Regions from separate parts of the Neobacillus sp. NPDC058068 genome, predicted to be linked through region 2. Evidence: a T-box and tRNA genes for the amino acid it is inferred to sense, from the RefSeq annotation. Region 2 holds a T-box; the other holds one or more tRNA genes.
What was found. A T-box is a leader RNA that pairs with one kind of tRNA and senses whether it is charged. The one in region 2 lies ahead of ACFVSW_RS11565 (valine--tRNA ligase), so its partner is inferred to be a tRNA-Val.
Positions count from the first base shown of each region.

Region 1: it encodes a tRNA-Val, which carries the amino acid that the T-box ahead of ACFVSW_RS11565 (valine--tRNA ligase) is inferred to sense. The anticodon was not compared.

Region 1 is NZ_JBHVSI010000002.1:236,152-251,841, forward strand. Features, by position in the region: gene ACFVSW_RS03390 (GNAT family N-acetyltransferase) at 1-22, opposite strand, end outside; gene ACFVSW_RS03395 (DUF7010 family protein) at 224-805, shown strand; gene ACFVSW_RS03400 (aldo/keto reductase) at 933-1,859, opposite strand; gene ACFVSW_RS03405 (methylated-DNA--[protein]-cysteine S-methyltransferase) at 1,903-2,451, opposite strand; gene ACFVSW_RS03410 (bifunctional transcriptional activator/DNA repair enzyme AdaA) at 2,448-3,041, opposite strand; gene ACFVSW_RS03415 (2OG-Fe(II) oxygenase) at 3,289-4,002, opposite strand; gene ACFVSW_RS03420 (DNA-3-methyladenine glycosylase family protein) at 4,157-5,074, shown strand; gene ACFVSW_RS03425 (endonuclease III domain-containing protein) at 5,090-5,731, shown strand; gene ACFVSW_RS03430 (flavin reductase family protein) at 5,838-6,446, opposite strand; gene ACFVSW_RS03435 (recombinase zinc beta ribbon domain-containing protein) at 6,576-7,535, opposite strand; gene ACFVSW_RS03440 (recombinase family protein) at 7,489-8,076, opposite strand; tRNA gene ACFVSW_RS03445 (tRNA-Val) at 8,262-8,333, opposite strand; gene ACFVSW_RS03450 (WYL domain-containing protein) at 8,535-8,759, shown strand; gene ACFVSW_RS03455 (alpha/beta hydrolase) at 8,869-9,591, shown strand; gene ACFVSW_RS03460 (YjcG family protein) at 9,732-10,244, shown strand; gene ACFVSW_RS03465 (GNAT family N-acetyltransferase) at 10,251-10,679, shown strand; gene ACFVSW_RS03470 (UvrD-helicase domain-containing protein) at 10,803-13,103, shown strand; gene spoVIF (sporulation-specific transcription regulator SpoVIF) at 13,128-13,382, opposite strand; gene ACFVSW_RS03480 (YjcZ family sporulation protein) at 13,516-13,644, opposite strand; gene spoVAE (stage V sporulation protein AE) at 13,752-14,108, opposite strand; gene spoVAD (stage V sporulation protein AD) at 14,113-15,138, opposite strand; gene spoVAC (stage V sporulation protein AC) at 15,139-15,621, opposite strand; gene ACFVSW_RS03500 (YhcN/YlaJ family sporulation lipoprotein) at 15,639-15,690, opposite strand, start outside.
Region 2 is NZ_JBHVSI010000008.1:166,530-182,219, forward strand. Features, by position in the region: gene ACFVSW_RS11565 (valine--tRNA ligase) at 1-2,481, opposite strand, end outside; T-box leader at 2,526-2,765, opposite strand; gene ACFVSW_RS11570 (hypothetical protein) at 2,925-3,116, shown strand; gene ysxE (spore coat protein YsxE) at 3,133-4,173, opposite strand; gene spoVID (stage VI sporulation protein D) at 4,424-5,521, opposite strand; gene hemL (glutamate-1-semialdehyde 2,1-aminomutase) at 5,653-6,939, opposite strand; gene hemB (porphobilinogen synthase) at 6,965-7,945, opposite strand; gene ACFVSW_RS11595 (uroporphyrinogen-III synthase) at 8,057-8,836, opposite strand; gene hemC (hydroxymethylbilane synthase) at 8,833-9,768, opposite strand; gene ACFVSW_RS11605 (cytochrome C assembly family protein) at 9,863-10,696, opposite strand; gene hemA (glutamyl-tRNA reductase) at 10,711-12,054, opposite strand; gene ACFVSW_RS11615 (LiaI-LiaF-like domain-containing protein) at 12,267-12,755, shown strand; gene yihA (ribosome biogenesis GTP-binding protein YihA/YsxC) at 12,789-13,370, opposite strand; gene lon (endopeptidase La) at 13,367-15,690, opposite strand, start outside.

The sequences.
Region 1 (15,690 bases), on a different contig from region 2:
TCTCAAAAGATAATTCCCGCAAAATAATTCAACTCCCAATGTTTCCTTTGTTTAGCTATGAGGAATTCGCCTTCAACATCGAGATATCCTTTCTTTTTTTAAAAGTTTTCTTAAAATTAAGTCCGTGATTTCCGCGTTTCTCTCTATCTGCCTTATAATATATTTGAATATTTTGTTAACTAAACATAGATTAGAGCTAATTATGAATAAAGGAGACTGTGCTATGAATTTTAAAAATATGACTTTAGACGAGCTGAGGACCGACCTGATTGTTGTTGCGGAAAAAGGATATCCATTCTTCATTTCCGGAACAATCTATTGGTTCGTTATGGGGGGACTAAGTTTTTTTATCGAAAACGAGAAGCTGTTGGCACTCTGCTTCCTGCTTGCTACCGGTAGCATCTTTCCACTGGCAATTGCCATCAGCCGATTGCTGAAAATTAATATCTTGAGTAATAATCCGTTAGGTGTATTGGGCGGAATTATTGGCGGCATTCAAGCCTTTTATATTCCGGTTTGGGTAGTCATCTACCTTGAGAAACCAGAATTAATCCCCATGGCGATAGGAATTTTGGCTTCTTCTCACTTCCTGCCATATGCGTGGATTTACCAAAGTAAAATTTATCTATTTCTCACCATTTTAATGGCGTTGACCGCTTTTATTTTCGGTTATGTCTTTATTGAGCAGGGCTTTTCACTTTTGCCATTTTTGCTGGCTGCTCTTTACCTCTTAACGGCACTTGCCCTAAAGCTTGAGACTATAACATACATAAAAATGCGAGAGCATAAAGGGCTAAGCAATTAATTCACCAATGCGCTCATTAAAAAAGGATAGACCTAGTAGAAAATTGACTGCTTGGATCTATCCTTTTTCATATATTATTTTGTTGCATATAGGAAAAATATTAATACTCCAAGCTAAAGTGTTACAATTAAGGAACCATATTCCCGGCAGCCTTATAAATTTGATACCATTCTTCTCTTGTCAATGTGAGTTCAGCACCCTTACATGCCTCTATCATCCGCTCGGCCTTGGTAGTTCCAAGCACCACCTGAATGTTAGCAGGATGGCGTGTAATCCACGCTGTAGCTATACCAGTATTCGAAACGCCATATTTTTTAGCAATATTGTCTACTACCTCGTTCAACTTTGGAAAACGCTCCAAATCTCCTAAAAATGACCCTTCAAAGAAACCGTGCTGGTAAGGTGACCAGGCTTGCATCGTGATATCATGCAGACGGCAATATTCCAAAATGCTGCTATCTCGATTAATGGCTTGATCAACCTTCATATTCAAAGTAATTCCCGAGTCAATCATTGGTGTGTGCGCAATGCTAAATTGCAGTTGGTTTACCACCAATTTATGTGGTATGTATTTCTGTAACAATTCAATCTGAGCCGGGTTATGGTTCGATACCCCAAAATATTTTACCTTACCACTATTATGTAGTACTTCAAAGGCCTCTGCCACTTCAGAAGGTTCCATTAATGGATCGGGACGATGAAGCAGCAAAATATCAAGATATTCGGTATTTAGTCGCTTTAAAATACCATTAACCGACTCAAGGATATGCTCCTTAGAAAAATCAAAATAGCCTTCAGCAGAGCGAATGCCGCATTTACTTTGCAAAATCATTTTTTCACGGATGCTTGGATTCATTTGAATTGCTTCAGAAAAAATCTCCTCACACTTCCCTTTTCCATAGATATCCGCATGATCAAAGAAATTAATGCCCTCATCCATTGCCGTCCGGATTAAATTTTCCGCTTCAGGCAAAGACAACTGTGTTAAACGCATATTACCCATAATCATGTTAGAAACCTGTAAATCAGTATTTGCAATGTTAATAAACTTCATTTTTTTACCTCCCTTTTTTTTAATTCTTCAACTTCATTATACTTTAATCTAAGTGATTCGCCCAAGCTTTTAAACCTTGCCGTTCCAAATCAAGGAGTTGTGTCTTCATTTCTAATCCGCCGCGATAGCCGGTTAGCGAGCCATTTTTTCCGACAACACGGTGGCATGGCACCGAAATTAACACCGGATTGGCACCAATAGCCGCTCCTACTGCACGTACTGCCGCTGGCTTATTGATATGGTGTGCGATATCGGAATATACTCTAGTCTCCCCGAACGGAATCTCACAAAGTGCGTTCCATACAGCAACTTGGAACTCTGTCCCATGATAATCAAACGGGACAGTAAAAATCTTCCGTTTCCCATTAAAATATTCTATTAGTTCAGCTGCATAAGGGTTCAGCTTCTCCCTGTCCTCCACTAGAGGGTTTCCTGGAAACTGTTTTTCTGCCCATATCGAAAATTCCTCAAACGGCTTGTTCTGTGACCCGACGTAACAAAGCCCCTTCTCTGTCGCAGCAATATATAGATTCCAATCTTTAAAATTCAGCAGTGACCAATAAACAGGTGTCTTATTATTTTGTGACTTCATTTTATTCCCTCCGATTCATGTAATTGACGGAAATGGGCGGGTGTAGTGCCCGTCATCTTTTTAAATACTGTAATAAAATAAGGCGTATTAGAGATACCAACCATCTTTGCTATATCTGAAACCGCTCGATCCGATTGAAGTAAATATTTTTTAGCTGTATTTATTCTGACCTGATGGATATATTCAACAGGCGTCATGCCGGTAATTTTTTTAAATGTCCGGTGTAAATGATACGGACTTCCATGACTTATTTCAGCTAATGTTTCCAGTGAAAGCTTGTCAGGGTAATTTTTATCAATGTATTCTATTATGATTGCAACCCATTCGTTATCAGGTAAGCGCTCATTCGTGGGTTTGCATCGTTTACAAGGACGGAAATCAGCAGAAATGGCTTCTTCTGCGTTTTGAAAAATCCGTACATTTTCTTTTTTGGGAACGCGAGATTTACATGATGGCTTACAGAAGATTCCCGTTGTCTTAACAGCATAGAAAAATTGATTATTGTATGCTGCATCGTTACCGATAATGGCCTGCCATTTTTCATCTGTCATGACTTCATCACTAGAATCCGCTTGAAACTCTATTCTCATTTAGACCACCTCTCTTATTATTATAGCTCCGTCACAAACGATAGGTAAGTTCTTGGGAATAAAAAAGCAAGATATTGAATCTGATTGGGTTTGATGGAAAGTGCAAACAGTAGGTTGGTTTTGTCCTCCATCCCCCATATGAAGGACACTTCGCATGGTTTATTCACCAGTTTTGTCCTTTATCCCCCAATGAAAAACACTATGCTCAGTTTTTACACTTGTTTTGTCTTTCATTGATATAATTCCTCTATTTCGCATCATGGAAAATAATCCCTAAACCATATCGCTCTCCAGATGTAATCGTGCTGACACCGTGGCGAAGTGTATTTTTGTAATAATCCTTTTTTCCTTGGGCAGGTCGATAGTTTGTTGGAAAAATAATCGCCCCGCCTTGATCAACTGTAAGGACGTGTCCCCTGCTTTGGGCCCTTGGAATTTGCTCTACAAGGAGGAATTCCCCCCCTGTATAGTCTTGATTGTGTTGATTCAGGATAAAGACAACTTGAAATGGAAAAAATACGTCTCCGTAAAGATCCTGATGCATACAGTTGAAGCCGCCTTTTTCATATTTTAAGATTAATGGTGTTGGTCTCGTTTGCTCCTTTTCTTCACAAGTCTTTAAAAAATCTTCCAGCGTATTGGGATACTGTTCCGGTTTTTTCAAATAACCCAACCAGCGATTTGCGGTTTTGGTCAGCTCTGCATAAAACGATTCTCGTAACCCTTGAATCAGTTCAGGCAATGGGTAGGAAAAATATTTGTACTCTCCGCTACCAAAGCGGTATCTCGTCATATTAATCTTTGTTCTGTACAACTGTTCATCACTATATAACTCCATGAACGATTCACATTCTGCCTTAGTTAAAATCGGGGGCAGCTTTGCAAAACCTTGTTCATCTAATTCTTGTTGAATGGCCTCCCAGTCTAAGCTTTGTACACGGGATTTAATATCATGAACCATCGTTATCACCTCCAATTTTTGTTATTATCAATATAGCCCTATTTCTTCTGAAAATAAGGTTTTTACGAATAGAAAAGCAAGATAATGAAATAATTTTTTGTGATAATGATTATTAAGATGCGGAGGTTTGAATGTGGCTAATCAACAAAACACAATGGACTGTTGGCAGGAAATCAATGGGAATATCATCATTGAGCTGCCAATCGATTTTAATATAAAAGCAAATCTTGGCTATTTAGAACGGAACAAAAATGAATGTATGTTTGAAGTCGAAAACGAAATGATCATAAGGGTGATTGCCGTTGGAGAAACCCGAACCTTAGTAAAAATACACGTAAATAAATTTAATCAGATGATCGTGCAATTTTTAAAAGACTCTAGACCGAATAATCAGTCGGAGCGCGCTGAGGTTGCCCAGTACATTCGTGAATGGTTTGACCTTGACCGTGATTTAACGCCGTTTTACAAAATGGCAAAAGCAGACCCGCTCCTTAAGGGGCCAGTCGAGGAATTTTTCGGATTACGTGTGATCGGTGTGCCCGATTTATTTGAGGCCCTCTGCTGGGGAGTCTTAGGGCAGCAGATAAACTTAGCGTTCGCCTACACATTAAAAAGACAATTTGTTGAAAAATTTGGCGATTCAATCGAGTGGAATGGCAGGAACTATTGGGTTTTTCCAACCTACGAACAAATTGCCCAATTAACACCTGCTGATCTAGCAGATATTAAAATGACCTTGAAAAAAAGTGAATATATTATTGGCATTGCCCAACTGATGGCCAGCGGGGAATTATCGAAGGAAAAATTATTGAGGATGGATAGCCTTAAAGAAGCTGAAAAGAGTTTAATCAAGATTCGCGGGATTGGTCCATGGACAGCGAATTACGTGCTAATGCGCTGCCTACGATTTACCTCTGCTTATCCGATTGATGATGTTGGACTGCATAACGCCATCAAACATCTGACCGGTTCAGAGAAAAAGCCTGCGAAGGAAGAGCTTTTAAAGCTTTCAGTACGATGGGAGGGCTGGCAAGCATATGCCACGTTTTATTTATGGCGGGTTCTATATTAAGAAAATGGTGATACAATGAAGCACGATTATCAATTAATTTACAAAAAATTATATGAACACTACGGCCCGCAAGGCTGGTGGCCAGCGGAAACACAGTTTGAAATGATGATCGGCTCCATACTTGTTCAAAATACAAGCTGGCGCAATGTCGACAAGGCCTTAATAAATTTACGACCGTTTTTGCATCCTGAAGTGGTTGCTCAATTATCTAATGAGGAACTTGCCCAGCTTATAAAGCCAAGCGGCTTTTTCAATATTAAGGCTAGTCGGATCAAGTCCTTTATGGAATGGTTTAAAACCCATGATTACGATATCAATTTGATTAAAAAAATAGACAGGCATCAACTGCGCACTGAGCTATTAAGTATCAAGGGCATTGGCCCTGAAACGGCGGATGTCATCTTGCTTTACGCATTTGATACCCCTATTTTTGTCGTCGACGCCTATGCAAAGCGGATATTCTATCGTTTAGGATACGATATGCCAGAATCGTATGATACCTTTAGAAAGCAAGTTGAAAAGGAATTACCTGGGGCCTTGGTACTATTTAATGAATTCCACGCCCTTATCGTTGAACATGCGAAGGAGCATTGCAAAGCAACGCCTATATGTGATATCTGCCCGTTATTTGATATTTGTGGTCGAAGACTGGACTAGGATATATTTTCTCCATTTTATCTTTAAAGAACTTTTCATTGACCGCGGGGAAGCTGTTTTTCTTATTTCGGGCAATGAAAAGTTCTTTCATTTACCGTGCGGGCACTTATTTCGGCCTAATAATTTCAAAAACCTCACCGATTTTTGCATAATTATGACCTGCAAGCCGGCTTACAGCAGCTAAACTAGTTTGATTAATTTTTCCATTCTCGTATATTTCTTTATCAAAATGAAATTGAACCACTCTTCCGATGATTAGGTCACTGCTGGGCGCATCTTCATCGCCTAAAATTAAGTGATGCTCTAATATACACTCCATACGGATCTTTGCCTCTTTAATTCCCGGAACCAAGATTTTCGTACTCTCAATTGCTGAAAAATTTGTTAGTTCCATTTCACTTTGGTCAGGCGGGAGGCTTGCCGCTGTTTCATTCACTTGTGCGATAATCCCTTCATCGACAATATGAACAACAAATTCCTTAAGACCGACAATGTTGCGTGCCGTATCCTTTTGCCCCGTTTCCTTTCTTAATACAGCGATTGAAATCATCGGCGGTTTTGATGAGGCAATATTGAAGTAGCTAAACGGAGCAGCATTTAAGGTACCATCACTCGCTAACGAGGTCACAAATGCAATTGGCCTTGGAATAACACTCCCAATCATCAATTTATAATTTTCAGTCGCAGTATTCTTAGCTGGGTCAATCGAAAGCATTGATTCACTTTTCATCATGTAATTCAACTCCTCTTCTTTATGATTAATTATACAATTCTATGTAACGTTTTTAGAATATAAATCATTCAAAGTGTGTCTATCACGATGTACATTAGAAATAAAAAAATCCTAACATCGTTTAGATGTTAGGATTTGTGATGACCTGTGAGGGACTTGAACCCCCGACCCCTTCCCTGTCACTTTTGGAATCACTACAGAACTAGAATTTATCTCTTTAATTTTATGACTTATTATAGCAGGATGTGCAATATAATCTTTTGTTAATAATTCAAAACTTCCTTTTTTAAGAATTACTTTTTCAATAATTCGCCCTAGCATCTGCCTTTTTTCCATTACAGAGCACGAATAATATTTACTATTCCAATTAGGTAGCTCTATATTTAACAATTCAATAGAATTCTCTTTAGTTATAAGAGCAGAAAAAGAAGTTTCTTCATTAAAAAGGTTTTTATTTATTTCAAGAATATCTTTTTCTAATTTAGCTAATCTCTCCAATTGATTTTCATTTTTTAATTGAAAATAAGAGGAATACAACTGACTTAATTCTTCTTTTATCCTTTCTATTTCCCTTAAACAGGATTCTTTTTCCTGTTTTATTCCCTTTTCATCAATAAAAAAAGTTGCTTTTTTCATAACGTCTGCTAACAAAGATATAATTATATCTTCATGCTTGTCTGCACCAAAGTCCCTTTGCTCATGAATTTCATGTTTATTTTTTGCATGCTCACAGACATAGCGCCGATAAATTTTTGTTTCAAATGATTTTCCATTTACTTTTTTAGGTCTATTTCTATTATTCTCGGCCTTTAGCTTTTTCCCGCAGTACCCGCAATAAATTAGATTGCTAAGTAAAAAGGTATTTTTTGTTGTAGTACCCGAATGATTTTCATAGGGTTTTCTTTTGTCCATTAATTCTTGAGTTTTTAAAAATACTTCCTTATCTACAATTACTAATTCCTCTTTTTTAGGTTGGAGCTTCCATTCTGACCGCTTATGTTTACCGTGCAGATTGCTACATTTATTATAAGCTGGGTAACCAATATATATGGGGTTTCTTAATTTTAACAATCTCTGCTTCCTCAGGGAAAATAGCTAATTCTGATTTTCCATCCAATTTAATAATTTTGTACCCATAAGGAGGAGATCCTCCTGTAAAAATACCTTCCTCGTTTAGTTGTACAAATCTTCTTTTTACTCTTTGTGATGTTTTTTCAACTTCTTTTGAGCACTGAAGATAATATTCAGCTTCACGTTCAGAAAAATTGGAAACCATTCCTTCGGTTATAGACCAGATTTCAATGCCCTCACTCTGCATGGCATCGAAAAAGTATTTCATTTCATCCTCTTTCCTGCCAATCCTGTCCAACATGAATACAAGTAATACTTCAAATTCTCTTTGCTTAGCACCAAGTAAGATTCTATTGATTCCTTTTCGATCTTCTAGTTTTACACTATATCCAGAAACAGCCAGTTCCTCAATCTCACGTTTTATTTTCCAATCGTGAAAATTGGAAATGTAATTTAAACAAGCTTTCTGTTGTAGGGTAGTATCATGGTGAAGGACTTGACTTTTAGTTGAAACACGGTAATAAGCCCAGACTCTTTTCACCGGCTCTATCCTCCTTTTATTTTTATTCTTTATTTAATTATAAAACATATGTTCGTTTTAATCAATTAAAGAGCTTGTAATTCCAGCAATTAGGAAAGAGCTTTTAAATATTATTTTACTTGAAATAAGAAACTACAAATTATAGAAAAAAAATCCTAACATCGTTTAGATGTTAGGATTAGTGATGATCTGAGAGGGATTCGAACCCCCGACCCCATCCCTGTCAAGGATGTATTCTCCCGCTGAACTATCAGATCGCTTATTAGTACAAATTTAATTATATTAAATTTTTCTAGAATGTCAATATTATTTTTAGCATTCTTACGGATAACCCTCCTGACCATCCATTCCAGCCGATAAATCTTTTAACAACAAAAAGGAATGGAAGTTCTATTTTCTCGAATAAAGAACGAATGTTCGGATATAATAATACAATAATGAAGAAAGGAGTGATTCACATGGATGGGCTATTCATCCGTTCCATCGAAGAAAATATGCCTTTAGAAATGATTTATCTTGCCGATAACCATGAGTTATCTCAGCGGAAATTGATTGTGATGGAAATGAATGAGGAATATATTCGTGCCTATTGTCTGCTTCGAAAACAAGTCCGCACCTTTAAGCGGGAAAACATTTTATCCATCATGCCCGAAACCTGTTTAAAAAAGCGACACCTTCACTAACCCCCTATGTTCCGATTCCCCCAAACTCCCTTCCTATTGTGAAAAGCATTTCTAATTAAAATATGATAAAATGCAGTTGTATTAATCGAAATATTGGGGGTTTTGTTGTATGGAGTTTCCAAAAGGCACGATTAAAGAACTTACCTTTCAAAGCGTTGAGCTAGGGGAAGAAATGCAGCTCCTTATTTATCTACCAGCAAACTTTTCGCCGTTATATAAATACTCGTTGTTAATCGCACAGGATGGCCGCGATTATTTCCAGCTTGGCCGAATTGGTCGAGTAGCAGACGAGTTTCATTCTAAAAGGGAAATTGAAAATTTAATAATTGTTGGGGTGCCCTATAAAGATGTGGAGGACCGTCGCAGGAAATACCATCCCAAAGGATCAGAAAACCAAAAATACATCCGCTTCCTTGCCCATGAGTTAGTTCCTTTTCTTGACAAAGAGTTTCCTACTTATCAAATGGGTTCGACGAGGGCACTTATTGGCGACTCGCTTGCCGCTACCGTCTCATTAATGACGGCAATTCAATACCCGCACACATTTGGAAAAGTACTGTTGCAGTCGCCTTACGTTGACAATCAGGTAGTGGAATTAATAAGAAACTTTACTGAAGAGCAGCTTTTAGAAATTTATCATGTCATTGGCAATCAAGAAACGGAAGTACACATGACTAACGGAAAAGTGAGTGATTTCCTTGGCCCAAACCGCGAACTTTCAAAAGTAATTTCAGCAAAACCTTTTACATATTTTTATGAAGAATTTAACGGAAATCATACCTGGACATACTGGCAGCCAGATTTAAGACGAGCACTTAAACTGTTATTTTAGTCTTACAACTATTGTCACAAGTTTCATAAGTGTGATTTAAGTGATTTAATATATTTTGAAAATTTGCTATAATAGCAGGAAGGCTTTTTATAAGTATTGGTTTTTCAAGAAAATAATTTTATATAAACGGAGGTAAACGTATGAAATTTGGAGTTGTTATTTTCCCGTCAAAAAAGCTTCAAGACCTGGTGAATTCTTATCGCAAACGCTATGATCCGCATTATGCTCTAATTCCTCCACACCTAACGTTAAAGAATGCCTTTGAAGCAACAGAAGAGAATGCGAAGGATTTAGCAGACAAATTACGAAAAATCGCTAGAAATACCAACCCAATCGCATTAAAAACTTCCAAAATCAGCTCGTTTCAGCCTGTAAATAATGTCATCTATTTCAAAGTGGACAAAACGGAAGAACTTGTAGCCCTTCATTCCGAAGTTAATCAAGAATATAGCGAACAAAACCCGGATTATGCCTTTGTTCCGCATATTACGATTGGTCAAAAGCTTTCCGATGACGAGCACTCAGATGTCTTAGGTTCACTTAGAATGACAAAACTTGATCATGAAGAAACAATTGACCGCTTCCACCTTCTATATCAATTAGAAAATGGTTCTTGGACCGTTTATGAAACATTTCGTCTTGGAAAGGAATAGGATTACGTGAAAGTAAAGGTTGTAGAAAATCAAAAAGAACTTGAAGATGCTTTTTATATAAGAAAAATTGTTTTCGTGGAGGAGCAAAACGTCCCGCTTGAAGAGGAAATCGACCAATACGAAGATGAAGCCGCCCATTTTGTCCTATATCTTGAAGATGCGCCTATCGGGGCTGGCAGATTCCGGGTCGTGGATGGATACGGGAAAGTTGAACGCATCTGTGTTTTAAAAGAAGCAAGAAAAACTGGTGCAGGGAAGTCGATCATGAATGCTATTGAGAACCACGCTCAGTCTCTTGCGTTACAGAAATTAAAGCTACATGCCCAAACCCAAGCTATTCCTTTCTATGAAGGTCTTGGTTACGAGGTTGTCTCAGAGGAGTTTTTGGATGCAGGTATTCCTCATAAAACAATGATAAAAGAAATAATAACTTAAAAGAAGCACTTGCCGTTGACTGGCAAGTGCTTCTTTATCTTCCTGGATTAAAACACTTTCAGATACCGGCTAGTTTTGTTATGATTGAACATGTCTTATTTAGCGAAATAGAGGTTTAAATATATGAAAACAGCTATCTATCAACATCAAAATATTGTTCTTGACAACTTAGCGAGAGAACAATATCAAAAAATCTTTCTTGCTGGGAAAAATGGTGAACTCCACTGCCCTACGTGCGCCCAGAAAGTTCGATTGTTACTGGGAATTCACGAGAGCCCTTATTTTTTTCATACCCAAGAACCGGAAATACATTGCCCAGAGCCTGCTGTAACTATAGTTACCGAGGATTCAGCAAGCTTTAGCGTTCAGAACGGATTTAATCTGCCAAAAGGCAGAACGATTACAGAAACCCAAAAAAATCTAGAACTATTCAGACCATCAAAAACAATTGAATACACGATCCCATTTAAACAGGTAACAGAAGGCAGTCAGCAAAAACGACCGCCTTATCTCTTAGAACTAGCGGAAAGCGGAGTTGTCCTGGATGAAAGCCAAACAGCGGCTGTCCTGGATACAGAAGGATCGATATTAGTCCTTGCTGGTGCGGGGAGCGGTAAAACACGTGTGTTAACCGTACGAACAGCTTTTATGCTCCATGATAAACAGATTGATCCCCGTACGATTATGCTTGTTACCTTTACGTCAAAAGCTGCCGCTGAAATGAAGGATCGATTGCTCTCCTATCCACAAATGAAACGGGAAAAAATCAATCAACTTGTTACGGGTACGTTTCACAGTATTTTTTATCGGATACTTATGTTTCATGATGGAGCCAATTGGTCTGCTGACAAATTATTAAAAAAAGAATGGCAGCGGGATAAAATCCTTAAAGAAGCTGGTAAAGAGCTCGACTTATCTGAAAAGGAATTTGCCTTTGACCTGGCGCTACAGCAAATTGGGTTTTGGAAAAACTCACTCCTGATGCCAAACGAAGTGAGACCCGCATCTGAGTGGGAAGAAAAGGCAGTATTTCTATATAAAAAATATGAGGAATATAAGCGTCGAGAAGGTCTTTTTGACTTTGATGACATGCTGCTTGGTTGTTATCAGCTTTTGAATTCTTCCCCTGACCTGCTTGCACACTATCAGGACCGCTTTCACTATTTTTTAATTGATGAATTTCAGGATGTAAACAAGGTGCAGTATGAACTCATCAAGCTCCTATCAGGAATGCATAAAAACGTTTGTGCAGTCGGCGATGATGATCAAGCGATTTATTCATTCCGAGGGAGTGACCCGAGCTATTTGCTGGAATTTGAAAAAGACTTCCCTGCTGCAAAATTGGTTATTCTTGAACAAAATTACCGTTCTTCCCATGAAATTGTCGCTGCATCCACACAAATGATTGCTGCTAATAAAGTCAGAAGAATGAAGCGAATGAAGGCACAATTTTCATCAGGCTTGCTGCCGCTCTTATTTTTTCCCTTTGATGAAGAGGAAGAAGCAACAATGATTGTCACAGATATTCAGGAACGAATTTCTAACGGGGAAAATCCCTCAGACTTCGCGGTTCTTTATCGGACTAATGCTGGCTCACGTGCTATTTTTGAGCGCTTAGCAAGTTCAAATCTTCCTTTTAAACTGGAGCAAGATGCTGAAAGCTTTTATCAGCGGTATATTGTCAGAAGTGCCCTCTCCTTTCTTAAGGTTAGCTTGAATGAAGATGACCCGCATGCTTTATCCGATATCCTGCCATTCTTATTTTTAAAGCAAGCGGTACTGAAAGAATTAAAAGCACAGAGTATCCTGAAAGACTGCAGTTTTCTTGAGGCCCTATCACACTTAAAAACGGCACATGCCTTTCAAGAAAAAAAATTAAAAAAGGCTGTGACGCTTATTCGGGGATTAAAGCATATGTCCCCAATTATAGCGATTGAGAAAATCGAAAAAGATCTTGGTTTTCTTGATTTTCTCAAGAAGCGAGGGAACGAATCAAGCAAGATCGAAAAAGGCTCGGACGACCTTAAGGACCTTAAAGTGGCCGCAAAAAGCTTTGAGACCATCGAGGCATTGCTGGCACATTCCGAGCATATGTCAGCAATGAACAAAGAAATAAAGAATCTAAGTAAGCATTTTACAGATGCAATCAGCCTAAGCACTATTCACCGGGCTAAAGGGCTTGAATATAAAACCGTTTATTTAATCGGGACTGTCGATGGCAGCCTGCCACATGATTTTGCCTTAGAAGCGCAGCGAAATGGTGATTTTACTGCTCTTGAAGAGGAGCGGAGATTATTTTACGTTGCGATGACTCGCGCGCGGAATCAGCTTTTTATCTCAGTACCGCAACAAAGGAGAGGAAAAAAGGCAAATCAGTCACGATTTTTAGCCCCTTTGAATAAAAGAAAGAAGACCGATTCCTAATACAAAGGAGTTGGTCTTCTTCTTTTACTTTTTATTCATCATTTTCGAGATTGTATTGAAGTCAAGCTGTTTCCCGTCATTAATGATCGATTTTACAATTTGATTTTCCATTTCTTTACTTACCGGTTTATTAGCAATTTCGGAAACCCTTCTAATCACATTGCGGACCGTTTTTTCATCTTTAAAATTGGCATTTTGCAACGAATTTGCTAAATCAAAGATATCTTTCATATTAACGCCCGTTTTCTTTTCTATGTTTTTAAAGAATCCATTATCCATGTTCAAAAATCACTCTCCTTCATAAACTACTTTATTGTATGAAGGAAAGGGAAAATGGTGATTGCAGGAACAAGAAAGGGGCTGGCCACTTTTTTGGGCCAACCCCTTCCAGCTGAAACAAGCTTACTATTTATTAAAAGAAGCTTGCACCAACTATGATTAAAAGAATGAACAATACGACGATTAATACAAATGTTGAACCTCCGCCGTAGCCGTAGCCACCGCCGTAGCCGTAGCCACCACCATATCCACCAAAGCACATAAAATAGTCACCTCACTTAAGTAATCTCATTAATAACATATGAAATTACTTATTAGTGTGTGCAGGCATGACCACCTATTCAAAAGCCAGAGTGAAAAATGTGCATTTTACCCTTTAGGTTTAAAAATAAGGGCGCCGATAAACCCGAAAACAATCGCGGCGGAGATTCCAGAACTTGTTACTTGAAACATGCCGGTTAACACACCAATGATTCCATGTGCCTTCGCATCCTGTAGTGCCCCATGAACTAAGGAATTTCCAAAGCTGGTAATCGGGATGGTTGCTCCTGCACCAGCAAAATCAACCAGTGGCTCATACAATCCGAACCCATCCAACACTGCACCTGCAACCACAAGCAAACTTAAGGTGTGCCCTGGTGTCAGTTTGACTACATCAAATAATAGCTGCCCAATGACACAAATGAATCCGCCAACCACAAACGCCCAAAAAAACATCGCTAGCATCGACTCACCCCTTTTCCTCATTCATCTCAATGGATACTGCATGTGCAATACATGGGATTGATTCGCTTTGTTGAAAACTGAGCGGCGATAACAATGCTCCGGTCGCAACTACCAACATCCGTTTATATGTCCCCTTCTTTAGTTGGTTCAGTAGATGTCCATAAAGGACAGTCGCTGAGCACCCCGCACCGCTTCCCCCGGATTGAACTGGCTGATCATCCTTATACATTAATAACCCACAATCCTGAAACTGTTTTCGTTCCAATTTAAGACCACTTTTGTTGAGCAATTCGAAGGCCGTATCGTGACCTACTCTCCCCAGATCGCCAGTCACAATTAAATCATAATAAGAAGGGTCCAATTGCAGGTCACGAAAATGAGCCATGATTGTATCCGCTGCCGCCGGCGCCATTGCTCCACCCATATTAAACGGATCTGTTAACCCCATATCAATGACTTTTCCAATCGTTGCTGAGGTTGTTACAGGGTGCATCTTTTCAGGCTCATTCGGCTGCACAAGGGCCACTCCCGCACCGGTGATGGTCCATTGTGCTGTTGGCGGTTTTTGGCCGCCATATTCTGTTGGGTAGCGAAACTGCTTTTCGACCGCTGCATTATGGCTTGAGGCACCTGTCAGCACGTATTTCGCTCCTTGGTAATTAACAACAAATGAGGAGAGTGCTAAGCCTTCCATAGAAGTAGAGCAGGCCCCGAAAAGACCGAAATAAGGAATCTGCATGGTTCTAGCCGCAAAGCTTGTAGGGGTGATCTGATTAATTAGATCTCCGGCAAATAAAAATTGTACCTGTTCTTTTTGGACTTCTCCTTTTTTTAAGGCCATTTTTATTGCTTCTTCAAGCAATAAACGATGGGCTTTTTCGTAGGACTCTTTTCCCATCCATAAATCTTCATATAATAAATCAAAATCATTCGCCAGTTTCCCATTTGCTTCAAATGGCCCTCCTGTTACTCCCGTTGCTGAAATCATTGGCCGGTTAGCGAATACCCATGATTGATGCCCTTTTAACAATTACAAAACCCCCCAAATCACAAGAAGCGTTTTAACCAACGCCACAACAAACGCTGAGAACACACCGAAGAGAATCACCGATCCGGCAAGCTTGAACATATTCCCGCCAACACCTAGAACAAACCCTTCTGTCCGATGTTCAATAGCAGCAGAGATAACAGCGTTACCAAACCCAGTAACAGGCACAGCGCTTCCTGCTCCTGCAAATTGTCCAATCCGATCGTAGACTCCGAACCCGGTTAATAGCATGGAGAAGAAGACCATTGTCGCCACTGTCGGATTTCCGACACTTTGTTCTGTAAAATTAAAAAAATATATGTAAAAATAACTGACGGCTTGGCCAATAAGACAAATGAGGCCGCCAACAAAAAATGCTTTGATACAATTCTTCAGTACTGGTCTTTTTATTTCATGCTTCTGCTGCAGCTGTTGATAGTTCCGCTGCTGGAGCGTCGTGTTTTGCTTTTTTTGCTTGCTCTCCATTTTTAATTCGCCCTTTCCTACTTCGTAGCTTCTGTCATCTTAACGATTTCTTTAAAGCGTTTTTCAGCT
Region 2 (15,690 bases):
GTCATATTCTTTTTCCAGACGGGCTATTTCTTCATCGATATTAAGCAAGCCCGCAAGCGGGAGAATGATTTCTAAGCCAGTAATAACCGCCGTCATCGCTTTTTCAGGTACTTGAATATCTGTCCCCATTTGCAATTCTTCAGGGTTACAGAAGCGCTCAATATAGCTGCGGTTGTTTTCGACTGCCTGTAGGACCTGTTGATCCTTCGCTTTGACAAGCATTTTGATTTTCTTGCTCATTGGCGTGTTTACTTCGGCACGAATATTCCGTACAGAGCGAATCATCTCCATGAGCAGTTTCATCTCCCCAGCTGCTTCCTCATCAGAAAACGCTGGATTTACTTCCGGCCATTTCGCTTCGGTAATCGAGATGCCTTGGTGCGGCAGGTTCTGCCAAATTTCCTCGGTGATAAATGGCATGAACGGATGTAAGAGGCGCATCGTTTGGTCTAACACGTAAGCAAGAATCGAACGAGTCGTTTTCTTTGCTGCTTCATCTTCACCATATAACGGCAGCTTCGCCATTTCGATATACCAATCACAGAAATCATCCCAGATAAAGTTATAAAGTGCACGGCCTACTTCACCGAATTCATAGCGCTCAGAAAGCTTGGTCACATGCTCAATCGTTTCATTTAAGCGTGTTAAAATCCACTTATCGGCTACTGACTTCTCACCGCTGAAATCAATTTCCTCATATGTCATCCCGTCCATGTTCATTAATGCAAAGCGGGAGGCATTCCAAATTTTATTAGCAAAGTTCCAAGTCGATTCTACTTTTTCCGTACTATAACGTAAATCCTGCCCTGGTGAGCTGCCAGTCGATAGGAAATACCTCAAGGCATCGGCACCATATTTATCAATGACATCCATTGGATCGACACCATTGCCAAGCGATTTACTCATCTTTCGTCCCTGCTCGTCACGAACGAGACCGTGAATGAGAACATCCTTGAATGGACGCTCGCCAGTAAATTCAACGCTTTGGAAAATCATTCTCGATACCCAGAAGAAAATGATGTCATAGCCTGTTACCAAAGCAGCTGTTGGGAAGTAGCGCTTATAATCAGCCGCTTCATTGTTTGGCCAGCCCATTGTTGAGAATGGCCAAAGTGCTGAACTGAACCATGTATCTAACACATCTTTGTCCTGTTCCCAGTTTTCTACGTCTGCTGGCGGCTCGTGATCAACATATACTTCACCCGTTTTTTTGTGGTACCATGCCGGGATGCGGTGGCCCCACCAAAGCTGTCTTGAAATACACCAATCACGGATATTTTCCATCCAGCGCAAGTAAGTTTTTTCAAAACGGTCAGGAACGAAATTTACTTTGTTTTCTTTGTCCTGCAGGGCAATTGCCTCATCGGCAAGCGGCTGCATTTTAACAAACCATTGTGTTGAAAGGTATGGCTCAACTACTGCACCACTTCGTTCTGAGTGGCCGACAGAATGCAGATGGTCTTCAATTTTGAACAGAACGCCCAGTTCTTGCAGGTCTTTGACAATTTGCTTGCGGCATGCAAAACGATCTAGCCCTTTGTACTTGCCGGCCTTGTCATTCATTGAGCCGTCTTCGTTCATTACAAGAATGCGCTCAAGATTATGACGGTTGCCGATTTCAAAATCGTTCGGGTCGTGGGCAGGGGTAATCTTTACGGCCCCGGAACCGAATTCCATATCAACATAATCATCGCCGACAATCGGAATTTCGCGGCCAACGATTGGCAGGATAACAGTCTTACCGATTAAGTGCTTATAGCGGTCATCTTCTGGATGAACGGCAACAGCTGAATCACCAAGCATTGTCTCTGGACGAGTGGTCGCAATTTCAATGAATCCAGAGCCGTCTGCCAGTGGGTACTTCATATGATAGAATGCACCTAGAACATCTTTATAGATAACTTCGATGTCGGATAAAGCTGTTTTCGTCGATGGATCCCAGTTAATAATGTACTCGCCGCGGTAAATCAGTCCTTTTTTATAAAGGGTAACAAAAACCTCGCGAACGGCATCAGATAGTCCTTCATCAAGGGTGAATCGCTCACGGCTGTAATCGAGCCCTAATCCGAGCTTTGCCCACTGCGCCCGGATATGGGAAGCGTATTCTTCCTTCCACTTCCACGTTTCCTCCACGAATTTCTCTCTGCCAAGGTCGTAGCGGCTTTTGCCTTCACTGCGCAGTTTCGCCTCAACCTTTGCCTGGGTGGCGATTCCGGCGTGATCCATTCCCGGAAGCCAAAGAACGTCATAGCCCTGCATCCGTTTCATCCTTGTTAAAATATCCTGTAATGTTGTATCCCACGCATGGCCTAAATGAAGTTTTCCGGTTACATTCGGCGGCGGGATTACGATGGTATACGGCTGTTTGCCCTCATCATCCTTTGCTTCAAAAAATTTACCTTGAAGCCACCAATCATAACGTCCCTTTTCAATCGTTTGCGGATCGTATTTGGTTGGCATCGTTAATTCTTTTGTTTCCATTTACTATTCCTCCTTTTTTCTCCATAAAAAAAACCCCTTCGTCATAAAAGGACGAATGGAGTTTGCTTCGCGGTACCACCTTTTTTCCAATCAAAGAAAGATGATTGGCTCTTAAATAGGATAACGGATTTGATCCGTCTTCAACTAATAGGATTTGTGACATCCGTTCGCAGAAGAAGCTCGTGGGCGACTTTCTGATGTGCCTCTTAGGAAATCTTTCAGCTAATGATTTCCCTCTCTTGAAGCTGGCTAGGCATCGTACTCTTCCCTGTCTTTGCTTACGCTAATTAAATTATATAGTTATACTACGAAAAATAAGGCTTGACGTCAATCATGATTACCAAATTTCTTTTAATTTATACTATATGTAATTTTTCAGGGGAATTTACAGATGTTTAGAATATATATAAACAAACGCCTGATTTGAAAGGGGAGGTTTTTCTGTGAGGGGAAATTTTCAAAAATACAAACACCGTCCCTGGTTTCGAACATTCCGGAGATTTTGCGGACAATTGATTCTGCCCTTTATTATTTTTCAATTCATTCGAACGATGTTTTTGCCAACCGTCTTTGATGTTTTATTATTGTCATTCTTTATCGTTATCGCCATTTCTATCTATTTTGAAATTATTTAAGGAGCCCATCATGCAGTTAATCAATCTGCTGCTGGGCTCCTTCTTTTACTTGCTGCACGGCTTCGATTTCCGTCATGCGCATGACAGCATACTCAGAATTTTTTAAATGCCAATAGTGCTGCTGGAGTTTGCGGACAAACTTCAGCTCCTTCCTAGGCCGAGGATTTCGAAAGTAGCTTTCTGCAACTTGGATCACGGGAATCGGGTAGGCTAAATAGCTGTAGAATAATAATTTCTCATCTTCTTTAAATGGAAAGTATTTATAGTAATGATATACCCAGTCAAGGGCGGTATCACTTCGTTTTAGGCTCGTATTTAAGGCTCGTGATAAATACGGGAGGAGATCATGAATAGGTGAACCGTAACGGGCATTTTCAAAATTGATAAAAAAACCGTACCCGCGATCATCAAATAGAAAATGCTCCGATGATAATTTCCCGTGGGTAATAACCATGCGGGCCTTTTCAATTTCTTTCGTTTTCTCATACCATTCTTCAAATTTGGCCTTTGAAAAGCGCAGTGCCTGGCTTATTTCGGTATAATACATGCAATATAACAATTCGAATGGCGACATATATGTCTTTTTTTCACATTCATCGATGAAGCCATCGAGGAATTCCTGATGCTTATCCATTTGCTCTATCGTCTTTTCATAGTGCTCTGTTCGTTCTTCGTTGCTCACCGTGATTTCTTTGGCGGAAAGCGTATGGAGCCGTGCCAATTCCCGAAATAACTGCTGGTTTTTATGCTCGCGGTCTTCCTTATGATCATTTGGCATCCAGGGCATTAGATAATAGAGATTATTCTCGTGTAAGACTGCATACCTGCCGTCCATTGTTGGATAAATCGGGACCATCCGATTAAAGCCCTTCTGGTAAAGCAGATGAACGTGGCGAATGAAATCCGTACCGATTGTCGGCGCGATTTTTTTCAGGGCAAACGTTCCTTTATTTGAATAAACCTTTTGGACACCACCGTAATCTTCGACAAAATAAGGCTCAACAAGATAATCTTTTAAAATAGGATAAATTGCTTCTAGTCGATTCACGTCAGTCATCAGAATTCAACTCTCCTTAAAAAGTAAATAGCATGGAGCCATCTACTTCGGAACTACAACATATTCAAAGAACCAGCCTAACTTAAAAAAGGCGGTGAGAGCAGAGCCGCACTACACTTGATTTGCCCTGAAGGTTGGATAGTTCTACTAAATCGGAACTAACGGATTCGATTTAGCAGCGCTCCGCCCCTTTTCCAAAAAACGAAGGTGAGCAGGTCAAAGAAACCCGCTCATCTTCTTTTCTAAAAAGTTATTTTTTTGCAAGCGTCGCTGGAATGTATAAAACCTGACCCTCAAAAACATCCTGATTAAGTTCGAGATTATTAACCCGGAGTAGATTTGGAACCGTTACGTCATAACGTTCGGCCAGTCCATCAAGAGTATCACCCTTTTGAACGATACATACCTTTACTTTCACTTTCCCTGTGCTTTCTTCCTTGCGGGCAAAAAACTCTGTCAGCGTCATGCTCTTCTTTTTAGTCAGCTTCTTCTTTACTTTTTTTATGATGTCATCAGATGAGGATGAACTTTCTTCAACAATTGTAACGTCTTCTTCAAAGTGAGTATGTGGGCTGGACTCTTGTTCAAAGGTTGCTTCCTCATGATAGCTGCTCTCACTTCTCGCCTCCTGAAGGTTCCATAGTGGCTCGTAGTCTTCTTCCTCCTTCACTTCCTGCGGCTGATAGTTGAAGGTTGGAAACTTCGGTAAAACTTCCACACTCTCTTCTTCCTGCTGCTTCCTCGCCTCGACCTCAAATAAGAAGTTTTCTTCAAATGCACTTTGAACTGCTTCTTGTTCATTGAGGACTTCTTCTTCATCCTCAACCGCATACGTTTCGGTACGGTGAAGTACCTCGTATTCTGACTCCTCTTCTTGTTGCTGCTGTTGTTCAGTTCCGTAAAGGCCGCTGATGGTCAGCTCTGCAGAAAGCTTCAAACAGCTGCGCTCCGGCAGGGAATAATCAAATGATTCAACGAGGACATCGATATCGTAAATACTTTGAATCCGATTATTCGGAATCGTAATATCGACTGGGAAACGGTGGGAAAATTCACAGCTTCCTTCCTCTCGTTCCGCCACTCTTTCAACAAACTTGTGCGAGCTAAAACCTTCATCCTCGCCTTCATCGCTAGCTTCGTAACTTTTATATTCGCCAGTGAGTTCCAGCGAACCACGTATGGTTACGTACTGATCGTTTTCCTGGATGGTGATGTCCGGGTCTAGGGAAATCGAAACAAGTTCTTCGACTTCCTGTCCTTTTCTAAACCACAATGACTCCTCCAAAGAAAATCGCAGGCACGATTGATTCTCCTGGGACAAAGCGACTCCTCCTTTCGTTTCCTTCACGCAAAATCACTATGTCACTTACACTCTATGTGGAAATATTTTTATTTATGATAAAAAAGTGCGTGGGAATGGGTGATTCTTCTGAGGTATAAAAAAAACACCCACTTGGTGAGTGGGTGCAGTGAATTATATTATTTAAGCCTTGAGAAAGCAACCTCTGCTGCTTGAATTGTTTTTTCAATATCTGCATCTGAGTGTTCAGTCGAAAGGAATAGTCCCTCGAATTGGGATGGCGGCAAGAATATTCCTTGATTAGCCATTTCCCGGTAGTAGGCAGCAAAGAATTCCAAATTAGAGTGCTTTGCTATGTCATAGTTGATAACTTCCTCATTTGTAAAGAAGAAGCCAATCATCGAACCAGCACGGTTAAAGGTAATTGGTACCTCGTATTTTTTAGCAGCCGCCTCAAAACCTTTTTGAAGCATGTCGCCTTTACGGATAAATTCCTGATAGTGCTCAGGTGTTAATTGACTTAATGTCTCAAGGCCTGCCGTCATCGCTAACGGGTTTCCTGAGAGGGTTCCCGCTTGATAAATTGGACCACTCGGTGCGATTTGCTGCATGATTTCCGCTTTACCGCCGTATGCGCCAACAGGAAGTCCGCCGCCGATTACTTTGCCGAGGCAAGTAATGTCTGGAGTGACATTGAAATAGCCTTGTGCACAATTGTAGCCAACACGGAAGCCAGTCATAACTTCATCAAAAATCAGTAAAGATCCGTTTGCCGAAGTTAGCTCACGCAGACCTTCTAAGAAGCCTGGAAGCGGCGGAACAAGACCCATGTTACCGGCAACAGGTTCAACAATAATACAAGCGATATCTTCGCCAAATTGTTCGAAGGCAAATTTTACACTTTCCAGGTCATTGTAAGGAACCGTTATCGTATTTGAGGCTACCCCCTCCGGCACCCCAGGGCTGTCAGGCAAGCCAAGTGTAGCCACGCCTGATCCGGCTTTAATCAATAACGAATCGCCGTGGCCGTGGTAGCAGCCTTCAAATTTCAGTATCTTGTTGCGGCCAGTATAGCCTCGGGCTAAACGGAGTGCGCTCATCGTTGCTTCTGTACCTGAATTGACCATCCGTACTACTTCAATCGAGGGCACGCGTTCAATTACTAGCTGGGCTAATTTACTTTCTAATAAGGTCGGAGCTCCAAAGCTTGTCCCTTGTTCTGCTGTTTTTTTCAAAGCTTCGACAACACGGTCGTTGGAGTGGCCTAAAATGAGCGGACCCCATGATAGGACGTAATCAATATATTCGTTGCCATCGATATCATAGATTTTTGACCCTTTGCCTCTTTCCATAAAAATCGGACTCATGTCAACGGATTTAAAGGCACGAACCGGGCTGTTCACACCGCCGGGCATTAGGTTTTGGGCTTCTTTAAATGCTTCAATCGAATTTGTATACGAACGCATTCCATTCCCTCTTTTCAAATAATGTTTATTCGTCTTCTTTTAACCAGCGAATGGCATCTTTTGCCGCGTAGGTAATGATTAGATCTGCACCGGCGCGCTTCATGCCGATAAGCATTTCTAGCACGGTCTTTTTCTCATCAATCCAGCCGTTTAGTGCAGCTGCTTTAACCATTGAATATTCACCGCTGACGTTGTAGACAACGACTGGTAAATTAAAGTTATTTTTCACATCACGAACAATATCAAGGTAAGGCATTCCAGGCTTAATGATTAAAAAATCTGCCCCTTCTGCGACATCGGATTCTGCTTCTCTGAATGCTTCCATGCGGTTTGCCGGATCCATTTGATAGGTCTTGCGATCACCAAACTGCGGTGCTCCCTCCGCCGCTTCACGGAAAGGTCCGTAAAATGCGGATGCATATTTTACTGCATACGACATGATTGGTATATCGGTATACCCAGCTTCATCTAAACCGGCGCGAATCGCTGCCACAAAGCCGTCCATCATGTTCGATGGTGCAATAATATCTGCTCCTGCTTTCGCCTGGGCAACTGCCGTTTTTACGAGTAGTTCCAGCGATTGGTCGTTAAGGATCTGCTCACCCTCGACCACTCCGCAGTGACCATGGTCTGTATACTCACAAAGGCATGTATCGGCAACAATGATGATTTCCGGAAATTTTTCTTTAATGAAACGGGTCGCTTCCTGAACGATTCCATGATCATGGTATGCCTGCTCGCCGCATGCATCCTTTGTTTTCGGAATGCCAAACAGCAGGACCGACTTAATCCCATGTGCGACGATATCTTCCATCTCCGCTTGAAGGTGATCCAGCGATACTTGGAAAACACCAGGCATTGATGAAACCTCGTTACGGATGTTTTCACCTTCATAGATAAATAACGGATAAATGAAATCCTCCGCTCTTAAATGATTCTCTCTAACAAGTGCACGCATATTGGCACTTGAACGCAGCTTGCGATGACGTGAAAATTGAAGTTCCATTATATAAATACCCCCCGAAAAAATTACCTTATTTGTTGAGCGCTGTTTTACTAGCGGATAACACCTGTTTACTGGCGGTTGCGCCACTTTACTGGCGGATAGCCCGCCACCTCAATCCCCAGTTTCCTCTAAATAAGCTATCAAGCTTTTGATCATTTCTGCCACGGTGTACTCCTCTGGAGAAGCATGAACTGTCAATCCATAAGCATGTAATTTCTTCTCTGTTACGGGTCCGATGCAGCCGATTACACAGTTTCTCAGCTGCTCTTCTAGTCGATATTCCTTCACAACTTTCATCAGATGATCGACCGTCGATGGACTTGTAAACGTCAGGATATCAAGCTGGTTGCCAGCCAGCATTTCTGCGAGCTTTACTCCGCTCTCTTCCGGCATGTACGTTTCATAAATGACGACCTCATCAACCAAAGCACCAACACTTGACAAGGAGCTGGCGATATATTCGCGGGCGAGATTTCCTTTCGGCAGCAAGACCCGGGAACCACTGTGGATATAAGGCAAGAACTCTTCAGCAAATACTTCCGCCACATATGCCGATGGGATAAATTCTGCACGAAGCTCCCGCTCCTGCAAGACCTCTGCCGTCCTTTTCCCAATCACAGCGATCTTTGGAAAATCGACACCAGCCTCTTCATAAAAAGAAAAGAAGGTTTCGACCGTGACATTGCTCGTAAAAATAATCCAGTCATATGTATCAAGGACCTTCATTGCTTCTAGAAGACGCTCGTTTTTTTCAAGCGGACGAAAGGCAATCAGAGGGATTTCAATCGGAATCCCTCCAGCCCTTTCAACAAGCTTGGAAAAGGAGCCTGCTTGACCTTCTCCTCTTGGAACAAGGACTTTCTTTTCAAGCAATGGCAAGGATTTTATCATTGACCCTCGAGCTCCCGTTTGACCTTTTCAATCAGGTCCTTGGCTCCTCTTTTAATTAATAAGTCAGCAGCTTGAATGCCAAGCTCTTCCGGATTTTGCCCTCTAAGTTCTTCTTTGAAAATTTCTTGACCTTCAGGAGAAGCAACTAAAACATTTAAGACCACTTCATCGTTCTCTTCAACACGAGCAAAACCAGCTATTGGTACCTGACAGCCGCCCTCCATTTTTTGCAGGAAGGCGCGCTCAGCGCGAACGGCTCTTTCTGTTTTTTTGCAGGTGAATTTTTCAAACAGCTCTAGTAGTTCTTTATCGTCTTCACGGCATTCAATCGATAATGCCCCTTGGCCAACGGCAGGAATACAAAGTTCAGCATCCAAAAATTCAGTTACCACGTCAGACGCCCAGCCAAGGCGGGAAAGACCTGCTGCTGCTAAAATAATTGCATCGTATTCCTCAGTCTCTAGTTTTGCTAATCGTGTATCGACATTGCCGCGGATCCATTTAATCTCTATATCCGGGCGCTGCACTAACAACTGGGCACTGCGGCGCAGGCTGCTCGTGCCGATGATCGCACCTGGCTTCAAATCGTTTAATTTCACGTGACCTCTTGAAATAAGGGCATCGCGGTGGTCTTCACGGAAAGGAATACAGCCGATAGTGAGACCCTCCGGCAATACAGCCGGCATATCTTTCATACTATGAACAGCCATATCAATCTCTTTATCAAGCATCGCCTGCTCAATTTCCTTTACAAACAAACCTTTACCGCCTACCTTCGAAAGGGTAACATCAAGGATTTGGTCGCCTTTTGTAACAATTTCTTTTACTTCAAATTCGAAGGATGGATCAAGCTTCTTCAACTGGTCCATTACCCAATTTGTTTGTGTTAATGCCAACTTGCTTCGTCTGGAACCTACAATAATTTTTCGCATGATTGCCTCCTATGGTTTCATTACAAAAATCTATATCATTCGACTTTGAGTATTGTCCAGCTCTAGCGCCGCTAAACGGGCACCTTCGCTTTTCTTATGCGTACCATAAATGAAAGGATGATAATTGACCAAATAAGAAAAAGTTAATGATAACAATTAAAAAAGATGCTGTATTCCAAATCGCTAATTTTCTGCCGGACAGGTTTTTCACAATCCGCAGGTATAGGAAAATGCTATAAGCCGTCAACAATATGAATGAGCCGATGATTTTCATATCGTACCATGGCATTCCCGGAACCATTAGAAACGCCCACTGCAGACCAAGAATAAGGCTCAGGAGCAGCATGGGAACACCGATGACTGCAAATATGTATGATAATCTTTCTAGCTTCTCTAAATCTGCGAGTCTAATGAGTCTGGTTCCCCATTTTTTTCTCTTTAATAAATCGTACTGAAGCAGGTATAACGTCGAAAAGACAAACGACAATGAAAAGGCTCCGTAAGACAGAATCGCCATTGTGATATGGATTAACAGCAGTTCAGACACAAGCTGTTTGGCCATGATATGGGAATGATATTGCATCGGGGCAAAGGTATGAATCGCCATGACGATAAAGCCAAGTATATTCGTAAAAAAAACGATAAAGTCAACCCGCAATAACCGATTTATCCCAAGTGACAATGTGACTAATACCCAAGCATAAAAATAGAGTCCCTCAAAGATTGTTAACACAGGGAACCTGCCTGTTCTTATCATATAGGAAGATAGAAAAACGGTCTGCAATATCCATACAAATGCAAGTAACCAGAAGGCAATGCGGTTTGCCTTCTGGTTATGATGTAGGAAATCAAAGAAATAAAGCAGTACACTGAAGGCGTATACGACTACTGTTAATTCATGAATCCTTGTCATGAAGACTTCAATCATAGACGAGGCCCCCTCTATGACCGAAAGGAAGCCTGAACTTCTTGGACCGGCATGTTATTGGTTTCGGCTGCTTTCGAATGTTGTTCCTGGGCATGCTCTTCAATATTAAATATTTTCATAAATAAACCCATCGCCTGATCAGCATCGGGTCTTGCAGCCAATTCTTTTGCTTGTAAAATCGGATCCTTTAAGAGTTGGTTGATGATACTCTTTGTATGTTTATTTAATACTTTAATATCCCGATCCGTTAAGTTCGGCAGTTTTCGCTCCAAGCTATCCATTGTTTCCGCCTGAATCGCTAATGCCTTTTCCCTAAGAGCGGATATAACCGGAACCACGCCGAGCATTCCAAGCCACTGGTTAAATTCCACGATTTCTTTTTCAATCATGAGCCCGATTTTTTCAGCTGCTTTCTTACGCTCTTGCAGATTGGCCTCGACAATTCCTTCTAGGTCGTCAATATCATATAAAAAGATGTTTTCAAGCTCGGCTATTCTAGGGTCCAAGTCACGCGGTACGGCTATATCAACCATAAATAACGGTTTGCCCTTGCGCTTCTTTTCGACCTTTGCCATCATTTCTTTTGAAATGACGAAGCCTTTTGCACCAGTCGAGCTGATGAGGATATCGGCCTCCACCAGTGACTTCTCCAATTCAGCTGCTTTTCTTGCTTCACCATTAAAACGGCCCGCAAGCGCCTTCGCTTTATCATACGTCCGATTGATGACTGTTACTTTTTTCACGCCGTTACCGTGCAAGTTTTGGGCTGCGAGTTCGCCCATTTTTCCCGCTCCAAAAATCAAGACATGCTTCCCAGCAAGGGAGCCGAAGATTTTCTTCGCAAGTTCCACCGCCGCATAGCTGACAGAAACGGCATTTGCACCGATCTCTGTTTCTGAGTGACCGCGTTTTGCCAGGGTGATTGCCTGTTTAAACAAGTGGTTAAACACGGAACCGGTCGTTTCTTCCGCTTGAGCTGACATGAAGCTCGTCCGTACCTGCCCAAGGATTTGCGTTTCCCCTAAAACCATGGAGTTCAAGCCGCAAGTCACATTGAATAAATGTTCTACCGCACCATCGTCTTCGTAAACAAATAAAAATGGCGAAAACTCTTGCTGTTCCATTCCGAACCATTCGGACAGAAATTCTTTCATATAATAGCGGCCTGTATGTAGCTGGTCGACAACCGCATAAATTTCCGTTCGATTACACGTAGACAAGATGATATTTTCCAGGATGCTTTTTTTGGAGTTTAACTTCTTAATGGCATCCACAAGATCGGCTTCATTAAAGGTCAACCGCTCACGGATTTCTACAGGGGCAGTTTTATAATTAAGACCGAGCACTAATATATGCATATGTTTTGGACACCCCCACTAAATAATACATTTTCAACTAGTAAAATTATATCACGAGCAATTTCGACTTTTACCCGATAAATGTGAACAGAAAACGAAACTATTGTGGTAATATTAGAAATTGAATAGGATATGTTTATATACTTCCCTATGTACAGTATCAAAAAAACAGATATGATTCAAGTGAACCTTACTGGAAGCGGTGTTTAGTGATGAAAAACCAGCGAATATTCCCTGGAATAATCCTGATTGGATTTGGCGCATATTTTTTATTACAGCAAACTGGATTGAGCTTTTTTCAACAAATTTCAACATGGCCGACCCTGATCATCATTGTTGGTGCCGCCTTTTTAGGGCAAGGGTATTTGGCTAAGGATTACGAGGCCGTTCTTCCCGGGGTCATTATGGCAGGATTTGGTCTTCAATTCTATCTTGCCGGCCGTGTGTCGTTCTGGCCGCCGAATCATATCGGCATGTTAATCTTGATTATTTCAATCGGATTTTTTCTTCGGTTTCAAAAGACCGGCTCTGGCTTGTTTCAGGCTTTTCTCTTTCTCATTTTATCAGTCATGCTGCTATTTTATGATAAAATTGCCGGCTACTTTGGTTTGCTCCAAAATGGAATGAGCTTCATCTGGAAATTTTGGCCCGCACTGTTAATCGTTGTTGGTATCTATTTTCTACTAAAAAGAAAAAAATAAACGCCTGGCACATCAAATGTGCCCGGCGTTTTTTCACATATAGCTTTCGAGAATCGACCACGCCTTATCTTTTCCTTCACCTGTTTCTGATGAGAAGACGATAATATGGTCGTTAGCATCAAGGTCTAATGTCTCTTTTGTTACCTTTAAATGTTTTTGCCATTTTCCCTTAGGAATTTTATCTGCCTTCGTTGCAATGATGACGCAGGGGATGTCGTAATGCTTTAAAAATTCGTACATCATCACATCGTCTGCAGTAGGCGGATGGCGCAAATCAACAATCAAAACAGCTGCCTTTAACTGCTCTCGAGTCGTAAAATAAGTCTCAATCATCTTTCCCCATGCGGCACGCTCCGTCTTTGAAACCTTTGCATATCCATAGCCCGGGACATCGACAAAGTGAAGCACTTCATTAATAAGAAAGAAGTTTAATGTTTGTGTTTTACCGGGCTTGGAAGAAATCCGCGCTAAGCCCTTTCGATTAAGCATCTTATTGATAAAAGAAGACTTGCCGACATTTGAGCGCCCAGCGAGCGCAAATTCGGGCAATGCTGTTTCCGGGTACTGTTCCGGTTTAACCGCACTTATTACAATATCTGAACTGACTACCTTCATTCTCTTCCACCTTCTAAAAGGGCATGCTTTAGAACTTCATCCAAATGGGTTACCGGGACAAATTCCAATTCGTTACGGACACTTTCCGGAATGTCATCGATATCCATTTCATTGTCTTTCGGAAGAATAACCTTCGTCAGACCTGCTCGATGGGCACTGAGGGTTTTCTCTTTTAAACCGCCAATCGGAAGTACTCTGCCTCTTAACGTAATCTCGCCTGTCATTCCTACCTCGCGCCGGATTGGTCTGCCCGTTAAAGCTGAAATCAGGGCCGTAGCCATGGTAATACCGGCTGAAGGACCGTCCTTCGGAACCGCACCTTCGGGAACGTGAATATGGACATCATATTTTTCATGAAAATTTTCTTCAATCCCCAATTCCTTTGCCTTCGAACGAATATAGCTAAAAGCTGCCTGAGCTGATTCTTTCATAACGTCACCAAGTTTACCGGTTAGAACAAGCTTACCTTTTCCCGGTGATAGCGATACCTCAATTTGCAGGGTGTCGCCGCCAACGGTTGTATAAGCTAGACCTGTTGCTACCCCAACTTGGTCTTCCGCCTCCGCCATTCCATAGCGGAACCTTGGTTTCCCTAAAAACTCTTCAAGATTCTTTTCAGTAATAATGACACGTTTCTTCTCACCAGCGACAATGATTTTCGCCGTTTTCCGGCAGATGGTTGCCATTTGGCGTTCTAAGCTTCGAACCCCAGCCTCGCGTGTGTAATATCTGACAACTTTAAGGATTGTCTCATCACGGACTTGAAGAACTCCCTTTGTAAGTCCATTTTCGGCAACTTGCTTTGGAAGCAAATGATCACGGCAAATATGAACTTTTTCCAGCTCCGTATAGCCAGCGATGGTGATGATTTCCATTCTGTCTAACAGCGGGGCAGGGATTGTTGATAGATTATTAGCTGTCGCAATGAACATGACTTTTGATAAATCGTACGTTTCTTCTATATAATGGTCGCTAAAATTCCGATTCTGTTCGGGATCCAGGACCTCAAGCATCGCGCTTGATGGATCCCCGCGGAAATCGCTCGACATTTTATCGATTTCATCTAACAAAAAGACGGGGTTAATCGTTCCTGCTTTTTTCATTCCTTGAATAATGCGGCCAGGCATTGCTCCGACATACGTTCTGCGATGACCGCGAATTTCGGACTCGTCGCGGACACCGCCAAGTGATATCCGGACAAAGTGACGGTTAAGCGATGTGGCGATTGAGCGCGCAAGGCTTGTTTTTCCAACACCCGGAGGTCCGGCAAGACAAAGAATCGGCCCTTTCAGGGAATTGGTCAGCTTTTGAACAGCTAAATATTCGAGTACCCGTTCCTTTACTTTTTCGAGGCCGTAATGGTCTTGATTTAAAACCTTTTCAGCACGGTTAATATTAATATCGTCTTCAGTCTTTTTTGACCACGGGATGGAAATCAGCCAATCAATATAATTGCGAATGACAGCACTTTCTGCAGAACTTGTCGGTACCTTTTCGTAGCGATCCAGTTCTTTCAGAGCTGCTTTAAGAACATGTTCAGGCATGCCTGCTTGCTCGATTTTTTTCGTGAGCTCGGCGATTTCACCTGTTTTGCCTTCTTTATCGCCTAATTCCTTCTGAATCGCCTTCATTTGTTCACGCAAATAATATTCCTTTTGCGTTCTTTCCATCGACCGCTTGACACGCTGACCAATTTTCTTTTCAAGATTAAGAACTTCTTTTTCATTGTGGATCGTGTCAATTACCCGGTTTACCCTTTGTTTCACATCAATTGTCTCAAGGATTTCTTGCTTTTCCTTTAGCTTGATTGGCAGGTGGGAAGCGATAATATCCGCCATTCTGCCAGGTTCCTCAATGTCGGTAACGGAGGCATATGTTTCTGCCGAGATTTTTTTCGATAATTTTATGTATTGTTCGAAATAATCAAGCATTGTTCTCATTAAGGCTTGGTCTTCGACATCTTTTGTATCCGAATCCTCAAAAGTGACAATTCGGACGGAGTAATAATCTTCTCCATCATATATTGAGACAATTTCCGCTCTGTTTAGACCTTCAACTAGTACTCTAATCGTGCCGTTTGGCAGCTTTAGCATTTGCTTAACCTTTGTTAGCGTTCCCAGCTTGTATAAGTCCTCTTCGGAAGGCTCATCGATTGAGACATCTTTTTGAGTTGTTAAGAATATTAAATGGTCGCCTACCATTGCTTTTTCGAGTGCCTGCACCGATCTTTCCCGGCCTACATCCAAATGAAGCACCATTGTCGGATAGACAAGCAATCCCCGAAGCGGCAGGAGGGGGACGGTCAATTCGTTTTTATTCG